One region of the Jeotgalibaca sp. A127 genome, then DNA from elsewhere that is predicted to be linked to it. Evidence: riboswitches for the same ligand, from Rfam matches in the RefSeq annotation. Region 1 holds a riboswitch; each other region holds the start of a gene.
What was found. Region 1 has a riboswitch for cobalamin ahead of ACTVAI_RS07080 (DUF4430 domain-containing protein). Riboswitches for the same ligand answer to the same signal wherever they lie in the genome.
Positions count from the first base shown of each region.

Region 2: linked by a shared signal. The riboswitch ahead of ACTVAI_RS04925 (glutaredoxin domain-containing protein) and the one ahead of ACTVAI_RS07080 (DUF4430 domain-containing protein) in region 1 are both predicted to bind cobalamin.
Region 3: linked by a shared signal. The riboswitch ahead of ACTVAI_RS08260 (DUF4430 domain-containing protein) and the one ahead of ACTVAI_RS07080 (DUF4430 domain-containing protein) in region 1 are both predicted to bind cobalamin.

Region 1 is NZ_JBQPRC010000005.1:78,791-85,036, reverse strand. It holds tRNA gene ACTVAI_RS07120 (tRNA-Ala) at 1-63, opposite strand, end outside; gene add (adenosine deaminase) at 119-1,126, opposite strand; gene ACTVAI_RS07110 (RidA family protein) at 1,293-1,679, shown strand; gene ACTVAI_RS07105 (hypothetical protein) at 1,941-2,225, opposite strand; gene ACTVAI_RS07100 (cob(I)yrinic acid a,c-diamide adenosyltransferase) at 2,400-2,984, opposite strand; gene ACTVAI_RS07095 (EutP/PduV family microcompartment system protein) at 2,959-3,423, opposite strand; partial or broken gene ACTVAI_RS07090 (BMC domain-containing protein) at 3,442-3,786, opposite strand; gene ACTVAI_RS07085 (ECF transporter S component) at 3,888-4,442, opposite strand; gene ACTVAI_RS07080 (DUF4430 domain-containing protein) at 4,421-4,819, opposite strand; adenosylcobalamin (AdoCbl) riboswitch at 5,001-5,155, opposite strand; gene ACTVAI_RS07075 (nuclease-related domain-containing protein) at 5,304-6,158, shown strand.
Region 2 is NZ_JBQPRC010000003.1:190,173-196,418, reverse strand. It holds gene ACTVAI_RS04930 (DUF2254 domain-containing protein) at 89-1,390, shown strand; cobalamin riboswitch at 1,481-1,674, shown strand; gene ACTVAI_RS04925 (glutaredoxin domain-containing protein) at 1,797-2,030, shown strand; gene nrdE (class 1b ribonucleoside-diphosphate reductase subunit alpha) at 2,032-4,557, shown strand; gene nrdF (class 1b ribonucleoside-diphosphate reductase subunit beta) at 4,569-5,519, shown strand; gene ACTVAI_RS04910 (tocopherol cyclase family protein) at 5,569-6,246, opposite strand, start outside.
Region 3 is NZ_JBQPRC010000007.1:44,285-50,530, reverse strand. It holds gene ACTVAI_RS08280 (S-ribosylhomocysteine lyase) at 89-556, shown strand; gene ACTVAI_RS08275 (VanZ family protein) at 591-1,040, opposite strand; gene ACTVAI_RS08270 (thioredoxin family protein) at 1,113-1,448, shown strand; gene ACTVAI_RS08265 (DUF6718 family protein) at 1,462-1,716, shown strand; adenosylcobalamin (AdoCbl) riboswitch at 1,767-1,917, shown strand; gene ACTVAI_RS08260 (DUF4430 domain-containing protein) at 1,986-2,369, shown strand; gene ACTVAI_RS08255 (ECF transporter S component) at 2,378-2,887, shown strand; gene ACTVAI_RS08250 (coenzyme F420-0:L-glutamate ligase) at 2,945-4,135, opposite strand; gene ACTVAI_RS08245 (VOC family protein) at 4,358-4,795, shown strand; gene ACTVAI_RS08240 (YczE/YyaS/YitT family protein) at 4,839-5,465, opposite strand; gene ACTVAI_RS08235 (MATE family efflux transporter) at 5,598-6,246, shown strand, end outside.

The sequences.
Region 1 (6,246 bases):
ACGAGAATCGAACTCGTGCTACTAGCATGCCATGCTAGCGTACTCCCGCTATACTAATCGCCCGGGATTCTTTAGCGTCATTGGTAACGCTAAAGATAATTATAGCACAAGATTTTTCTTAGTCCAGATAGGGAGCGTAAGAATTTTCAAGTTGTTTTTGAATCGTTTGTTTTACTTCCGCGCTTGCGAATGAGTGGCGGATAGCTGCTACGTTTAATTTCTTCATTTCGCCATAGGTCAAGGCGCAATTTTCAGCCATGAGTTGGTATTCGCGGCTGAGGGTTGTGTTTGAGACGGTTCGGTTGTCGGTATTGACGCAACACGGAACGTTTTCGTCCAGGAACAGGCGCAAGGGATGGTCATCCAGGGACGCGATTGCATTGGTCTGGACGTTGCTGGTTGGAGCCACCTCCAATAAAATATTACGCTCGCGGCAAAGGTCGCGGGCTTTTTTGTCGTTTCTGACTGCGACGCCGTGGCCGATTCGGGTTGCACCGAGGTGGATTGCATCCACGACGTTATGCGGGCAGTTACACTCACCGGAATGGAGCGTGATTTGAAGATTGGCTTGTTTGGCCGCATCCACGACTGGTTTTATGTGCTGGTTGGCGCCCTCTTTTTCATCTCCGGCGAAATCGAAACCGACGACGTAAGGATTGTGGTAGGTTTTGATTTGCTCGACAAGTGCCAAGTTGTCCGCGTTGGAATGGTGGCGCATGGCGCTGATTAGGAGGTTGACTTTGACCGGGAATACGTCGGTTGCGGCTTCGAGTCCGCGGATAACGGCATCCAGTACTTCATGAAGGGTCAGCCCTTCTCGTGTATGCAGTCGCGGTGCGAAACGTAGTTCGATATATTTCACATTGTCGTTGGCGACGGCTTCAATGGTTGCGTAAGTGGCCTCTTCCAGGTTTTGGGCAGTCTGGAGAAGTGGCAGGATTGCGTCAAAGCTGTCGAGATAGTCTTGCAGGTTGAGGCATTTATCCGGTGCTATGGCCTTTTCGATTTCGCCGGGTTGGTAGCCTGCCTCGGTTGCGAATTTACGCAAAGTTGGTAGTGGCACGGAGCCATCAAGGTGGCAATGTAGTTCCACTTTCGGGAGTTGTTCGATGATTGATTTTTCCATGATTACACTGCCTTTCAAATGTATATTAAGAAATATTATAGAGATTTTGTTGCCAAAAGTAAAAGCATAAATTCAATAGGTTGGTTTTTCGGCGATGATTATTTGTATATAGGGAGGTACTTCGCTAGAATGAATGGTATCAAAGACTTAATAGGAGGTTTCAGATATGGTTAGAAAAATTTATACAGCAGACAGTGTAATGGCGTCGGGTCCTTATTCGCATGCGGTCGACGCTGGCGAGTATGTTTATTTTTCCGGTCAAACGGCCAAGAATGCGATTGATGCTCGTGAATTGGGTGATGATATTGCGGCTCAGACTGTGCAGTGCTTTACTAATTTGTTGGCAGTTATGGCTGAAGCGGATCTAACACCTGATGATGTGGTCAAAGTGAATGTGTATCTGACTTCAATGAAACATTTTGAGGCGATGAATGAAGTTTATAAAACGCAATTCGAGGCCCCATACCCGGCCCGGACTTGCGTCGCTGTTCTGGAATTGCCGCTTGGTGCAGATGTCGAAATTGAAATCGTGGCGAAACGCCCGATTAAATAAAGATAATACTGCTTTTGGATGATTTGATCCGGAGGCAGTATTTTTTTTGAAAATTTTTGGTGGTAAACGGGATTGATGTGCAGACACTGTAAGAAAAATAAATAAAACGAACCGCAGTATAGGCGCACTGGCCTTACTGTGGTTCGTTGAAATACCATTCAGGTGAACTATCAATACTTTTTTGCAGGCCTGCGGGGACATTTTCCATTTTTCCATCAAATGGAAAATTCGGATTCAAGATGAGTGGCCTTGCAACGGAGGCTAATGGAACAGTGTTGAGCATTTTTTCCAACAGGCATTCATTTTTGATTCCCCCATTGCCAATGACGGGAATATTACCGGCTGCCTTCTGGAGCATTTCCATTTCCCCCAAATTAGCTTGAATGTTGTCGTGGATGAAAAATAATTCAATACGGTTTCCAGAATTTGAGAAGAAGCAATAAATCCATCTGTAACAATTAATAGTCGTTCATTTTCAAATTCCGCTAAATGCTCCAAGCTATTATCACCCATGTATAAAGTTGTTCCAAATCTGACTTTCTCCATCATTACCCTCCTTTCTCGCAAAAAAAGGCCGCAAGTAACGGGAGTATCATTGATACTCGTGTACTTACGGCCTCGTTGCTCGTATTTTTAATTCGCACGCCCTTGTGCTCTACCCTCTAAATGTACTATTCAAAGAAATAATTGTCAATAGTTTTTTATAAAACGGTTTCATTTCTAATCTTTTAAATCTTTTTTAGTTATTTCGGTATGGAAGACTTTACCGCTGCGTTCGTATAGCACGTCTTTAATCTGTGCATCCGCATTAACAACCCGCGCAATTGCAAAGAAATAATCCGATAACCTGTTGATAAATTTGAGGACTTCCTCATTCATATCGTTAGTCCATTGGAAGGTCACGATTTCTCTTTCCGCCCGGCGTGCCACGGTACGTGCAAAATGAAGCGTGCTGGCAAGCGTTGTCCCCCCTGGTAAAATAAATGACTCCACTACGGGTGGGATATCCGCGTATACATCAATTCTACTTTCTAGCCAAAAAGTTAAATCTTTGGTCACCCTGTATGGATTTTTACCATGTGGTGTTGCCAAATCATTGCCACAATCGAACAGATACTGTTGAATTTGCATCAGTTCCGCTCTAAGTTGTGGCTTCGTTTCATCCAGACTGGTAATGATTCCAACGATACTGTTCAATTCATCCACGGTTCCATAGGCAATGACCCGTGCTTCGTCTTTAGCTAATTGGATGCCCCCGACAATGCGCGTGTAACCCTTATCACCGGTCCGAGTGTATATTTGCATGAACATCTGCTCCTTTTAAATAATCTATTAATGCTGGCATGCCCTCGCCGGTTACGGCAGAAACACGAAAAATCTTTTCCACTCCGGCTAGTTGCAGTCGTTTCTCTGCATCCTGTATTTGTTTTTCGTCCTCGCATAAATCAATCTTGGTAACAATCCCGATACATGGTCGCATCATGTTCTGGGCAAAGTTTGGTGAAAAAATCATTTCCTGTTCAATGGCGCTGGAGATCAAGCCGATAATTTCCGATTCGGCTGCCATCATCTGTAAGGCACTATAAAAACGCCGATGCTGCACGAATTCGCCTGGCGTATCAATCATTTGGGGGTAAAACTCCACTGCCTGCGTCTTGTTATATTTCAGCTCTTCGCCTAAAATACTTTGGCAAAGCGTCGTTTTTCCGCTCCCAATCGATCCGATATACATTATCTTTTTCATATAAAGACCCCGTTCGATTTATGTTTTCGTAATTTTAGGTACACTAAATCCCATCATCCTCTCAAGAAATGATGTTGTTTCTATCATTGCTCCTTCAACAGCGGCAATGTCTCCCAAAATAAAAACTGAGCCACTGAAGCGATCAACAAAACCAATTTTTATCGGCCCTTGTTTTTTAGCCATGTCCACGGCAATTACGGCCACTTCGCTTGGCGTAATGGTCATGATACCAATTGCCTGGTAATACTCATTTTGTAATCACAATTTGTCAAAGATACGTTTATCAGGATTGGCAATGATATGCGCAATGGTGACTTGTTTTCCCGGAACGGATTCAAATATTTTTCTTTCCTTTGTTTCCATACTTGCCCCTCATTTCAATATGAAAGCGCAACACACACCCTCATATTATTTCTATTTTTTCTAAAAGTCAAGACAAGAAAAAACCGAGGAGCATCCTCGGTTCAATGGATTTTTCGCATTTGGTGGTGTAACAACGGTGCTAGAATCGGTTCCAGGATCAAGTAGAAACCAGCATTTCCCGCCGCATGCATGAGGTCGAACGAAATCCCCATTAAATAGTAGACCCAAAAATTGGTCATGCCATACATATTGTAAGAAAAAATGGAGATGATGAATCCGAACAGCAGGCCGTTCAAAAAAGAATAGGCAGTAAAAATGAAGCGGGTATTTTTCTTCCCCTTCCCATAAAGGGGTTTGAGAAAGATGCCGGCGAAACCCAGCAAAAGGAAATACGTGATGAGTTGTGGAAAAAGCCAAGGACCCATTCCCAAAACCATATTGGACAGAATAAGGGACGCAGCTGCAACAATCAAGCCGTCCGTAATCGTGAGATTCAATGTTATCAACAGGAGGATGGTCGTCATCGGTTGGACATTCGGGATAAATTGAAAGACAATCCTGCCAACATAACAAAGGGCTGTCAGGATAGCCAATAAAGCTAATCGCTTAACCGAAAATTTTTGGCTCTTTTTTCTTACATCGCTTCTAGTTTCCATTCTACAACGTCTCCCTCTTGGAGTTCCGTTTCATTTGCGCCCACTGGTGCCATTTCGCCATTTATATCAAATAACCAATATTTCCCTGCTTCCGTATCTTGTTCCTGTCCGTCAATGGACGTAATGAAGCCGTCCGTTTCTTCGATGTCATAATTCTCTTTCATAACATCCAGGAGAATAGCGCCCTCTTCGACTTGTATTTCTTGGCTGCCACCCTCAACTTCTTCACCATCAATGGACATGCGCATCGTGACGGTAATCGTCTCTGCCATAACTGATGAGATGGTTGATTCGGAAATTGATTCTTCGGTCGTTTGTGGTGATTGGCAACCCGCCAAAATAAATCCAGATGCTAATAAAAATAAATATTTTTTCATTTTCCTTCACTCCTAATTTTTGTATTATAAAAAATTAGGAACTGAATAACCGTCATTGGTTACCCACCTTCATCTTTGAAGTCCAGTCCCCATCTACTAATTTTTGATAGAGGTCCTTCATTTTGCTAAAAATGAAGCTGTTTTTTGAGTACAAAAAAAGCCTATGCGCCATTACATAGACTGGGACGATACTGTTTTACCTCGAAACAGCAAACGTTGCATTATTAGCAATCCAAGATAAAGATCTGACTCCATATGTCTCCATATGATTACAGTGGCGGGACCGTATTGGGATTTAACCAAACTTCCGTATCTTGGTTGTCTTTGAATGGTACTTCTATCACCTCTGATTGTAGGTGAAAGTTCCGCAAAATGCAAGCGCTTATATAAGTATGATCAGTTTAAGGCTATAGAGGGTATTTTTTTATTTTAAAAAAAGCTTTTCGAGGTTTTTTGCTTATATATATGTAAAGGGGGAATGGCTATGTTGATGAAAAAACGGGAAATGGCGGTTGAGCTTCGGGTATTGCGTGCGCTACAGGGGCGGATGGTGTTTTCGCCGAGGCTGGAGCGACAGCTGCGGAATTCGGAATCGGGCCAGGTTGGTGAGTGCAGCTTTGATGAATTGGGTGCCCGGATTGATGATTGTGCGGTGCGGTTGAATGATTTGGTGTTGGTTGTTGGTGGAAAGTTGTGCCAGATTGATGCTTTATATATTTGTGATGGTGTGGTTTATTTGTTTGAAGTAAAAAATTGGATGGGGGCGTTTGACTTAATGGATGGGGATTTTGTCGGTCTATCAGCCTGTCCGTTGGCGCAGCTAAAGAGATCCCGGATGTTGCTGGAAGAATTGTTGCGGTCGATGCGGGTATCGGTTCGGGTAGAATCACGATTAGTATTTGTGGGAACGGGCGTAAGTTTGTATGGGTTGCGGCGGGATGATCCGGTGTTGTTGCCGCATCAGGTGCAAGGTTATTTAAACGAATTGCGGATACGGTCGGGCGGATTTTTGCGGGATAGTGATGTCCGGTTGGGTCAGCGATTGGCTAATCACCATGTTGTGAATAATCCATATCAGCAGTTGGCTAAGTACTGTGTGGAGGATGTAGCGGGTGGGGTACTTTGTGGGGAGTGTCGGGTTCGGATGGTTGAATACAGTTTTCTACGATTAACTTGCCCAAGATGCAACATATTTGAACATAAACGAAACAGTTTAGAACGGACAATTCTAGAATTAGATACTTTATTTCCACCAGAAAAACAACGCGTCCATCAAATTTATTTGTGGTGCGACAAAATATTTTCAAAAAGAATGATTCATGATTACTTAAAACAGTAAAATCTGCATACATTCATGAATATTATTCCGAGTATGCAGACTATTTGCGAAAGTCTGCATGCTCGGAAAGCTTCGTATCGGGAGCGCG
Region 2 (6,246 bases), on a different contig from region 1:
TTTTATATATGGATTTGTTTGTTTCAAAGGAGTCCCATTATTTAAATGCTACAATATAGAAAACAGGTTTAAAAAGGGGGAAACACATATGCTGGATGCTTTAAAATTAGTATATGAAGAAAAGCGTATTTGGGTAACCTTAGGCGGTAATGTCCTGATAGCGTTCATGCTGGCACTAGTCATCATAGCGCTGGATACACGGTTGATCCCGACAGTTGAACTAATATCTCCTGTTTTCTTGACGAGTGTCAACTTGGCAAAGGATATTCTTTCGCTCTTGGCAGGGTCACTCTTTTCAGTTGCCACATTCACTTTTGGGACAATGTTGGCAGTGATATCGTTTTATTCATCCAATTTCAGTCCGAGAACAGTGGAGAATTTTTTGCTGCATAAGGCACCTATGCAAGCGCTAGGGGTGTTCCTGGGTGGGTTTATTTACTGTTTGTCTTCCTTATTCTTTATGCGTAATTCAGAACATGAGTATTTGGTGTTATCAGCCACGGTAGCCTTGATTTATGCGCTTTTCAGCGTTCTATTTTTTGTGCGTTTTGTCTATTCAGTCGCTATGTTCGTTCGCATGGAACAGCTAGTGGATCGCTTGTATCACGAAGCAGATGAATCGTTTGACAAGGCAGTGGCATTTTTTTCTGAAAAACCAACAGTTCAACATCTACCGGAATTCGACCGTCTTCATGTTTACACGATTCAAGCTACTCAAGATGGTTATGTGGAATACATCAACTTCGATCGGATGGTCACGCTAGCCCAGGAATGGGAAGGTAGCTTGGTTTTATACGTTAGAATAGGTGATTTCGTAGCACGCAATAAACCTTTAGGGATTTTATATACGAATAAGAAAATAGACGCGATTGAGAAAATCGCAGAGCCTTTCAATCGCGCTCTTGTATTTGAAATAGCCCCATCTACGATGTATGATCCTATATTTGCCCGGACTAAGCTGGTGGAAGTTGCACTGCGAGCAGTATCTCCGGGTATAAACGATCCTAACAGCGCCATTCATATACTGCAGTATAAAGCATTATTGGACGGGAAGATGGCTGCATTGCCAGGAAGGTTCGTACTTTTGGGTGAGCACGAAGATAATGAAGACTATACCGGTGTTGTCTTTTATGACTTCAATAATTTTGCCAAGGATCTTTATGAAAGTTATTGGCAATTGATTCATTACATGAAGCAGGATATCTCGGGAGCCAGCGCTTTATTTGATTCGTTATTAACGGTGGCGTATGCGGCTCACCCAGAAAAATTATCGTTTATTAAATCCTATAGCACCCACGTTTACCAATTAACGACCCCGAATTTCCCGGAAGAAATGGATCAGCGTAGACTAACCGAACGCTATGAAGAGATAATGGCAATGAAGGAATAATGCGCACTTTTGTCTAGCCTAGTTGTGGGCTCTATGGTATTATTCAATATGTAGTATGTTAGAACTACAAAACAAATAAATAGCACAAAATATAGTACCGCAATTTTTGGTGGCATCAGCTGATGCCATAATAGGGAATCCAGTTAAAAACTGGAGCTGCCCCCGCAACTGTTAATGTGGACGAAATAGCAAACCACTGTATCTTCTTTTGAATAAGAAATATGGGAAGGGCTAAAGTAGGATGAAACATGAGCCAGGAGACCTGCCAATGATTGTTGTTTCTATTTTTCGGGGATGAAAAAGATGAAACGGTGGGCTCTCTCAATAGGGGTTTCTATCGTTTTTTACCGTTCATTCTAAATGGGCGGTTTTTTTGTACCCAAAAAACAAAAAAGGAGAGAGCGACATGTCAAAAAAAATAACCATATACAGTAAGGTCGGGTGTGGCCAATGTATGTTCACCAAGAAATATTTAGATAAACGCAACGTATCCTATTTCGAAAAAAATATATCTGAAAATCCTGTATGGGTGGAAGAGGTAAAAGCGCTTGGCTTCCAAAGCCTCCCTGTTATTCAAATAGAAGGTGAGCCGCCTTTTAATGGTTTCCAACCGCAACTACTGGATGCCTTGGTAAATTAAGATGGCAAAAATAGCTTATTTCACCGTTACGGGTCAAACTCGGCGATTCGTCGAAAAAATTCCAAATTTCAATGGGCTTGAGATAACCGTAACGAATCCGTTTGTTGAAATGGATGAACCGTTTATTTTAATTGTTCCCACATACGTTTCTGAAGTCACTGAACCAGTAAAAGATTTTTTGGAAACGGGACAAAATAAACGCTTGTGTATAGGTACTTTCGGTGGTGGAAACCGGAATTTCGGATCCTTGTTTTGCTTCACTGTCCATGAGATTGAAGCGGAATACGGCATTCCCGTGTTACATGAATTTGAATTTCAGGGTAACGATTTAGACATTCAGAAATTGGAAAGAGAGTTGGATGAGTTGGGTAAACAAACGAAACGTGTTAGTTATTTTAATTTAAATAATGAAGTAAATATCCCGGTTGATGGGATGATTCCATTACAGAAAGACAAAGAGGCCGCACGCGTTTATTTCCTGGAAGAAATAAATATGAATACGGTATTTTTTCACACTTTAGAAGAAAAGCTCGCCTATTTGGTTCGTGAAGACTATATAGACGAGACAATCCTGAACAAGTATGAAATGTCCTACATAAAAGAGCTTTTTCAAAAACTGTATGCCCATAAATTCCGTTTCAAGAGCTTCATGGGAGCCTATAAGTTCTATACCCAATATGCCCTGAAAACGAATGATGGTACTAAATACTTGGAACGATATGAAGACCGTATTGCATTTAATGCTTTATTCTTGGCCAACGGTGATGAGAGGTTGGCTTGGGGTTTAGCAGAAGAAATGATCACGCAACGTTACCAACCCGCAACACCGACGTTCTTGAATGCGGGGAAAAAACGTCGTGGAGAACTAGTATCATGTTTTTTGGTTGATTTGGATGATTCGATGCTTTCGATTGGTCGCGGCATAAACTCAGCATTGCAGCTATCCAGAAAAGGTGGCGGTGTGGGCGTCAATTTATCAAATTTACGTGAAGCAGGGGCACCGATCAAAAAAATAGAAAATGCCTCCTCTGGTGTTGTCCCAGTGATGAAATTATTGGAAGACAGCTTCAGCTATAGTAATCAGCTCGGGCAAAGGAATGGGGCTGGGGCCGTTTATTTGAATGTTTTCCACCCCGATATCTATGCCTTCTTATCTACCAAAAAAGAAAACGCAGACGAAAAAATTCGGGTAAAAACATTGTCACTAGGCTTAGTGGTTCCTGATAAATATTATGAATTATTAAAAACAAATCGTCCCATGTATTTATTCAGTCCTTATGATGTGGAGAGAGAATATGGTGTGCCGTTTTCTTATATCAACATAACTGAAAAATACGATGAAATGATTGCTAATGATGAAATCCGTAAGTACAAAATTAATGCACGGGATTTGGAACAAGAAATTTCCCGTCTCCAACAGGAATCGGGCTATCCATATATTATCAATATTGATACTGTCAACAAGGCAAATCCCGTTGATGGAAAAATAATAATGAGTAACTTGTGCAGTGAAATTTTCCAACCGCAAGAACCCTCAATCTTAAATGATGACTTATCCTATCAAATCACAGGGACGGATATCAGCTGTAATCTGGGTTCGACAAATATCCCGAATATCCTTGAATCACCGGATTTTGGCAAATCTATCGAAGTAGCCGTACGTGCGTTAACAACTGTTACTGAGCAAACGGATATCAATGAAGTACCCACAATTAAAAAAGGAAATGCGCTATATCACACTATCGGCTTAGGCGCGATGGGATTGCATACTGCATTTGCACTCAACCAAATGACATATGGTTCACCGGAGTCCCTTGAGTTTACAGATGCCTATTTCCGAGCATTGAATTATTATTCATTGGTAGCAAGTAACAAAATAGCCATGGAAAAAAAGAGGGCTTTTCATAATTTTGAAAAATCAAAATATGCAGATGGTAGCTATTTTGAGCCTTATTTGAAAGGAGAATTCCAGTTTCTATCAGATAAGGTGGCGGCTATCTTCAAAAATGTCGCAATTCCAACTGTTTCGGATTGGGAAAAGCTGAAAGAAAATGTCCAGAAATATGGCCTTTACCATCGTAATCGCCTGGCAATCGCACCGAATGGATCTATCTCATATATCAATGAAACAAGTGCTTCTTTACATCCTATTACGCAACGAATCGAGCATCGTCAAGAAAAAACAGTGGGTGCCATTTTCTATCCAGCTCCTTATTTATCCAATGAAAAGATGCCTTATTACACATCAGCTTTTGACATGGATCAACGTAAAATAATTGATGTATATGCCGCTGCACAGCCACATATTGATCAAGGTATGAGTTTAACATTATTCATGCGCTCGCAAATTCCGGAAGGCTTATACGAATGGAAAGTTGGTAAAACGACTGCCATGACCACCCGAGACTTAAATCGCCTTCGCAATTATGCGTTTAGCAAGGGAATTAAATCGTTATACTACGTTCGAACATATACGGATGATGGAGATATTATTGGTGCAAATTCTTGTGAAAGCTGCATGGTATAGGGGGAATAGGCATGAATTATTTAGCAATTGACTGGAATAAACTAGAAGACGAACTGGATAAACATACATGGGAAAAACTGACTTCCCAGTTTTGGCTGGATACCCGCATTCCGGTCTCAAATGATTTGGATGATTGGAGAAGTTTGACGGAAGAAGAGCGCGAAGTTGTCAATAAAGCCTTTGGCGGTCTAACGTTACTGGATACCTTGCAATCGGAAGAAGGAGCTAATGTCATGCGGGAAGATGTCCGAACCCAGCATGAGGAAGCTGTCTTGAATAATATCTTGTTTATGGAGTCCGTCCATGCGAAAAGTTACAGTACAATTTTTATCTCTTTGAATAATAACCGCAAAATCGAAGAAATTTTCGAATGGACCAATTCAAATCAGACTCTGCAATACAAAGCGAAGCGTATTAATGAGATTTACCAAACAGGTTCAGCCTTGCAGAAAAAAATTGCGAGTGTGTTTTTGGAATCATTCTTGTTTTACAGTGGTTTTTATACACCGTTGTGGTACCTGGGAAATAACCTACTTCCAAACGTAGCGGAAATAATCAAGCTGATTATCCGCGATGAATCTGTTCATGGCACTTATCTTGGTTACAAATTCCAACTGGGATACAACCAGTTAAATGAAAGTGAACAAGCTGAAATTCGTGATTGGATGTATGAACTGCTTTACGATTTAATGGAAAATGAATTGGCTTATACGCAGGAAGTTTATGATCAAATCGGTTGGACGAACGAGGTGAAGACATTCGTTAAGTATAATGCGAACAAAGCGTTACAAAACCTGGGATTTGAACCATTTTTCACGGATGCAAATGCAGAAGATGTCAATCCGATTGTCATGAATGGCCTCTCGACTGATACGGCGAACCATGATTTTTTCTCGCAAGTCGGATCTGGTTATTTGATGGGGAATGTTGAAGCCATGGAAGATGATGATTATGATTTTTAGGTAAGAATAAAAACGCCATAGCGGAGGTTAAGTCCCGCTATGGCGTTTTTCACTTGGTCTCCAACTCATGAGCATCCACCATCTCAATTCCCGCCATGGTTCCCGTTCCCTGATAATGAAAACCATCCGTTTTGTCCCAAAGCTCCATCTCAATGGTTCCTGAGACACCTTCTTTAATGCTTTTATCCATTCCCGTTAAAACAGGGGCTAACAAAACGCCTTGATGTTCAGTTTTTCCGTAAATCTTTACTTTCGCTTGATTGTTTTCCATTGTTACCAACACCTCTTTAGATGAAGGTAAAGATAGTTTGATTTTACTATTATTGTAGGTGGCAAAACGGTATTCTTTACCATTTACCTGGATATTTGAAATGAAACCCAACAAGTCCCGGAAATAGAAAGGAACATGTGCCATAGAAAAGAAAAGACTGGTTTCATCTTCATCAAAATGATTGCTTTGTAGCCAAACGTAATTTTTAGGGAATTTCGTTCCCCAGTCTTTTTCGATGTAACCTTTACCACCCGTAAAATCCACCGATTTACCATTAATAAGGAGGGAACCTTCCAAGACGTGATTCATACTTGTGATACCGTGGTAGCATTCCATCTTTGGAACATAAGCATAAGGCCCCATAATACTAGGCTGCGAAATGGATGAATGAATCGGGCTGAAAGGTCCGATTTTCAAATTTCCTTCTATATGGTCTGACTCCGTTTCAAGATGCAC
Region 3 (6,246 bases), on a different contig from region 1:
GCTTATTAGATAAAATGTCAAATCGGGTCTCTTTCATTCTCAGTGATTTTCTTGTAGGATGGGAAAGAAGGAAAAAGGAGGAATTTAAGTGGCTAAAGTAGAAAGTTTTGAACTGGATCATAATATTGTGAAGGCGCCCTATGTACGAGTGGCTGGTACAGAAACAAATGGAGAAGCAACCATTCAAAAAATTGATTTGCGTTTCCTACAACCAAATAAAGATGCTTTTCCAACAGGTGCAGTTCACACCTTGGAACATTTATTGGCAACCTATATGCGTGATTATTTACCGGGTATTATCGATATCTCGCCAATGGGATGTCGGACAGGATTCTATTGCATTAAATGGAATGAATCAACTGCGGATGAAATTGCGGAAGCTTTAGAAAAAACATTGGAAAAAGTTTTGGAAACAGAAGTGATTCCAGCTGTAACTGCTAAGGAATGTGGAAACTATCGCGACCACAGCTTATTCTCGGCAAAAGAATACGCACGTGAAGTTCTGGAAAAAGGCATCAGTCGCGATCCTTTCGAACGCGTGCTGCCTGCAAAATAACAAACAGAAACAGCTCTCCCTCAGGAAAGCTGTTTTATTTTTTTTTCATATTTTTCGCCGTCCCATATCCTAACAGACCAAAAGTAGATCCGCTCGTATCCAACAGCACATCCCAAAAGCTAGGACCACGATTTGGTACAAAAGCTTGATGGATTTCGTCGCTAATTGCGTACAAGAAACAAATGGAAAGAGCCAACGCGTAACGTTTTTTACTTTTTACGCCACTTTTAGAGAGTGCATTCACGACCAGTAACCCCAGTATAAGATAAACGGTGAAGTGGGCACCTTTGCGAATGAGGAAATGTATTGTGTCTTGGTCTAGGGTGATAGAGGGGAAGAGGGAATGCCAGAGCGAAAGAATGGTGCTGACGATTGAACCACTCAAAGAACCGGAATCAGAGCCTTTTTGGGCCGAAAAGGAAAAAATGAGCCCCATCCAGGCTACGACAAATCCCCAATGTAACCATTTATTATTTCGTGACATAGAGAAACTCCTTTTTTTATAGGTTTAGTATATCATGTTATAATATTAAAAAAGGAAAAATTAAAGGAGGGAATGGCATTGATTCCATATGTAGAAGCGCAACGCATAGAGGATGTTCATACCTTTATAGCGGAACATCAATTTGCTTTTGTTTATGTTTCTCGGATAGACTGCGGCGTATGCCATGCTGTTTTACCACAGGTTAGGGAAATGTTAACTGCTTTCCCTGAAGTTAAAATGATAAAAGTGGATGCTGACAAGATTCCAGCCATAGCAGGGGCGTTTAGTGTGTTTACTGTACCAGCGTTGTTACTATTTGTAGATGGCAAGGAAATGATTCGCAAAGCCCGTTTCGTCATAATGGCAGAACTGGAGGAACAGATAGCACGACTTGTAGAAAATTACTGATTCAGGAGGAGTTATGGGAAATAAATATTTAGTTGCAAAAACGTTTAAGAAAAAAGGGAGCGCGGCAATTTCGTTGAGAGATGTCACGGATTTTCTGAATTATATCCCGCAACTCGAAGGGGTTTTCAAACGTTCCGCTGAATTTCTTATCGTAAGTTGCGATGAAGGGGCTAAGCTGGACGATGCATGGCCAGAGTACGCTCCAATACAAGTTGAGAATACAAAAGAGGCTTTCGAGAAAGCTGTTCAGGAAAAGACGACTCGCTAATTTGCAGACTTGCTAAAAAATGAAGTCTTGGATACAATGATGAAAGATAAAACCCAATACAAAGACTCCTCGGATATGGAAGTTGGTGAAAATCCAACACGGTCCCGCCACTGTGAGAACATCATCGCTGTTCAAGTCAGATCTTTATCCCTGGATGCTTATACGCACGCATACGGTTTCGAGGTAAAACGGTATTGTTTTTTTGGTCTATGTGGCAGGGCGCATAGGCTTTTTTGTTGCCTGTGTAAAAAACAAAAGGAGTGTAAAGAATGAAAAAATGGTTTTTATTGCTTTTTGCAGGGGCAACTTTGACAGCTTGTGGAACAAAAACTGAAGCAGTCGATTCAACGGTGGAAAGCGCAGATTTGTCTGAGGTCACGATTAATGTATCTGTTGAAGGGGAATTGATTGAAGCAGGTTCAGTGACAGCTGAGGTAGAGCCTGGAGAATTCTTGTTGGATGTTATGAAAGAAGAATTCGAAGTCGTTGATGAAGATAACTTCATCACAACAATCGATGGTTACGAGCAAGATGCAGAAGCAGGTAAATACTGGTTATTTGATTTGAATGGGGAAATGGCACCAGTAGGCGCTCATGAATTAGAATTGTCAGATGGAGACGTCGTGGATTTCGATTTAGCAGGACTTGAGTAACCATGTCAATGAAGCGTTATGATGCAAAACATATTGCATTGCTGGCAATTTTGGTTGCATTGAATTATGTCGGACGCGTTGTCTTTCAATTTTTACCCAATGTTCAACCCATGACCGCTATTTTGTTAATACTGACCTTGTATCTAGGCCTGGGGGACGGGTTGATTGTGGCTGGTCTATCCCTCTTTTTATCAAATATGATACTGGGGATGGGTCCTTGGACGTTTGCCCAACTGTTTAGCTATGCAGTGATTATCCTTTTTACAGGAATCGTACTACGGCCTATTCATGGAAACAAAACAAAGTGGCTTTTTGTTTTGTTTGCCTTATTTTCAGGTTTTTTCTATGGGTTCGTGATATCGTTGGTGTCATATAAAACCTATGGCATGACTAATTTTTGGGCCTATTATACTTTGGGTTTGCCGTTTGACTTTGCTCATGCAGTTGGGAATGCAGGTTTTTATATCATCCTGGAACCTATCTTGCGACCATTATTTGAAAAGTATATTAAAAAATAATTTTCCACAAAAGATGTCAAAAAATCCGCACAACCAATACAGGTTATGCGGATTTTCTTATTTAGTATAATTATCGAAGTAACCTTGGATGAAGATGAAAGGTGTTCCTTTATCTCCACTACCTGAAGTTAAATCGGACAGGGAGCCAATTAAGTCAGTCAATTGACGAGGAGTTGTTCCTTGAGATTCCATTGCGCCAACCAAGTCAGTTTCTTTGTTCTTGATGAACTCAGAAATTGCTAGACGTAATTCTTCACCTTGTAATTCAGCGAAGTTGTTGTCAGCCAAGTATTTCAATTTGATTTCGCTAGGAACTCCGTCAAGACCAGGTGTGTAAGCTGGAGATACAACTGGATCAGCAAGTTCCCAAATTTTCCCGACAGGATCTTTGAACGCGCCATCACCATATACCATAACCTCAACCGTTTTGCCTGTTGCTTCTTTAATGCGGCTTTGGATGTTATCAACGATTGGTTGTGCATTGCGAGGGAACAATTTAACTGTTCCTTCAGTTGCTTTGTTAGCGCCAAGCAAACCATAGGACTCATTAAAGCCACTGCCGTTAACAGGTTCAGCCAAAATGTTATCCAAGCTGTAAACTTTTTCAGCACCGTTATCTTTCAATTGTTTTTTTGTTCTGAAACGTGAGTGAATATCGCAATTCAAAACGCTCTTTGTATAGTCTAGAATGGATTTTGCGTTATTTGAGAAAATAACTTCACACTCAATACCATATTCTTCTACAATTGATTTATAGTAATCAATATAGTCGATTCCAGTAAAGGTATGTTTTTTATATCCAAAGTGTTCACGGAACTCAGCTTCAGACAATGTATCTGTCCAAGGGTTCACGCCTTTTTCATCCAGTGATTCTAAATCTACTAAATGATTACCAACCTCATCAGCAGGGTAGCTAAGCATCAATACGATTTTTTTCGCACCTTTTGCAATTCCACGTAAACATACAGCAAAACGATTACGACTTAAAATTGGGAAAATAACACCGATTGTATCATCCCCGAATTTTTTGGCAACATCTGTTGCAATGTCATCGATAGATGCATAATTTCCTTGTGCCCGAGCAACGATTGATTCTGTTACAGAAATGATGTCACGGTCACCGATGGTAAACCCTTCAACCTTTGCTGCGTTCAGTACAGTGTCGACAACGATTTGTTCTAAGTCATCACCTTTGTTGATGATTGGACCACGAAGACCTCTAACGACAGTTCCTACTACTCTCTCCACTTAAATCTCTCCCTAAATGTTCAGTCAATCCCTATCTTACTATAAAATAAAGGAATAAGAACTGAAAAATTCAAACTAATGGTAGTACTGGGTAATTATATGCTTATTGAATGAGTTTTACAACAAAAAAATGAAAGTTAACGAATAGTTATTCTTTGACGGCTAGTGTAAAACAAACTAAGATGAACGTGCAAGTATCTTATTCGAAAAGAGGGTTATAATATGTTAATCGATTCATATCCTTACCTAGTATTCGAAGGAAGAGCAGAAGAAGCAATCAACTACTACGCGGATATCTTAAGTGCAGATATTCTAGACCTCACAAAGTTCAGCGATATGCCAGAAGATCCTGAAAGAGATCCCGTGCCGGAATCTATCCAAGACCGGATAATGAATGCTACTCTCCAATTACCAAACGGATCCTATCTCATGCTTTCCGACAATTTTCCGGGGATGCCGTATGTTGTGGGTAACAATATCACCGTGACACTCGTCTTTGACAATATAGAAGAAACACGCGATGTGTTTGATAAGTTAAAACAAGGTGGAAAAGTGAATATGGAACTGCAGGAAACTTTCTGGAGTCCCCTCTATGGCCAAACAACCGACAAATTTGGGGTGGAGTGGATGCTCTCAACCTTGGCGGTAGACATAACTTAAAAAATGAAGCGAACAAGATTATTTTCTCTTGTTCGCTTCATTTTTAATTTGCTTCGAATTTTTGTAATAGCTTGAAAAATTTAATCCGGAAAAATTGCAATAGAGGTCCCATTAAGAACGCACTTACAAGTGTCATCGCTCCAACTGTTGCACCCAGCACATATCCGAGGCCAACGGATGAAAAGTCCAACACAATCCGAGCATATTGGAAACGAATTTTGCCTTTTCCAAGTGTCTCTGCAACTAATGGTAACGCATCATACGGAGAAACTCCCAGATTAGCAACAATATTCATTGCCGCTCCGATTGCCAAGAATAAAACACCCAGAATAGCAATGACAATCCTCAGCCATAATGCTTCGGCTTGTCCAAATGTTCCGAGACCAAAATTAACGATAATATCGGAAATATTTCCCACTAACAAAATGTTCAAGATGGTACCCAGGCCGATTAAGCATTTATCTACAAATAGAATAAAAATAGTGGCAATTGTGGTAGTGAGAATACTTGTTATGCCATAGCGAAGTCCTGTAAATTCAGTAATTCCAAGATTTAAGGTTGTAAAAGGATCTGTTCCAAGAGAGGCAATGCGTACAAAAGCGACAGCAAATCCTATTAAAATGATCCCAAGTATCGTATATAGGAGCCGCACAGTTAAGTTTTTTTTCAATTTTTTTCCTCCTCTTTATCGGCACTGAATATTATATAAAAAATGTTCGGAAATAACCATCTTTTATTATTCCTAAAATGTAGTAAAATGAATCCGCATACTAAAAATTAGACCGCAGATGGAGACTGAAAAATGACAGATATGACCGTGGGGAAACCGTTGACACTCCTGATTAAATTTACGATTCCTTTAATTTTAGGGAATTTGTTCCAACAATTATATAGTCTAATAGATACGATGATAGTGGGGAGAACACTTGGCTTAAGTGCGTTAGGCGCTATTGGGGCAGTTGCGAGTTTAACTTTCTTCTTGCAAGGATTTATTCAAGGGATTGCTTCGGGCCTTTCTTTGGTGTTGGCACAAAGGTTGGGAATGAAAGATGGAGACCGAATCCGTAGCAGTTTTATTTCTAGTTTGTTGTTGTCGCTGGTTATTGTTGTACTTATCAGTGTCCTGGGTTATGTATTTTCGGACTTTTTGTTGTCGTTAATGCATATACCTGTAAAATTCTATAGTCAGAGTAAAGATTATTTTATTTATTCCATACTGGGACTGGGCGCAATGATGCTTTTTCATGTCATGATAAATTCATTACGCTCCATGGGAAGTACCAGGCAATTATTATATTTGATGGTATTATCGCAAATCCTTAATATTATTTTTGACTTTCTGTTCGTTATTATTATACCGCTAGGAGTGAAAGGAGTTGCTTTGGCAATTATTTTGTCTCAATTTCTAGTCGGAATCATCTGTTATTTTTATTTGTCTCGTCGCATCAGTT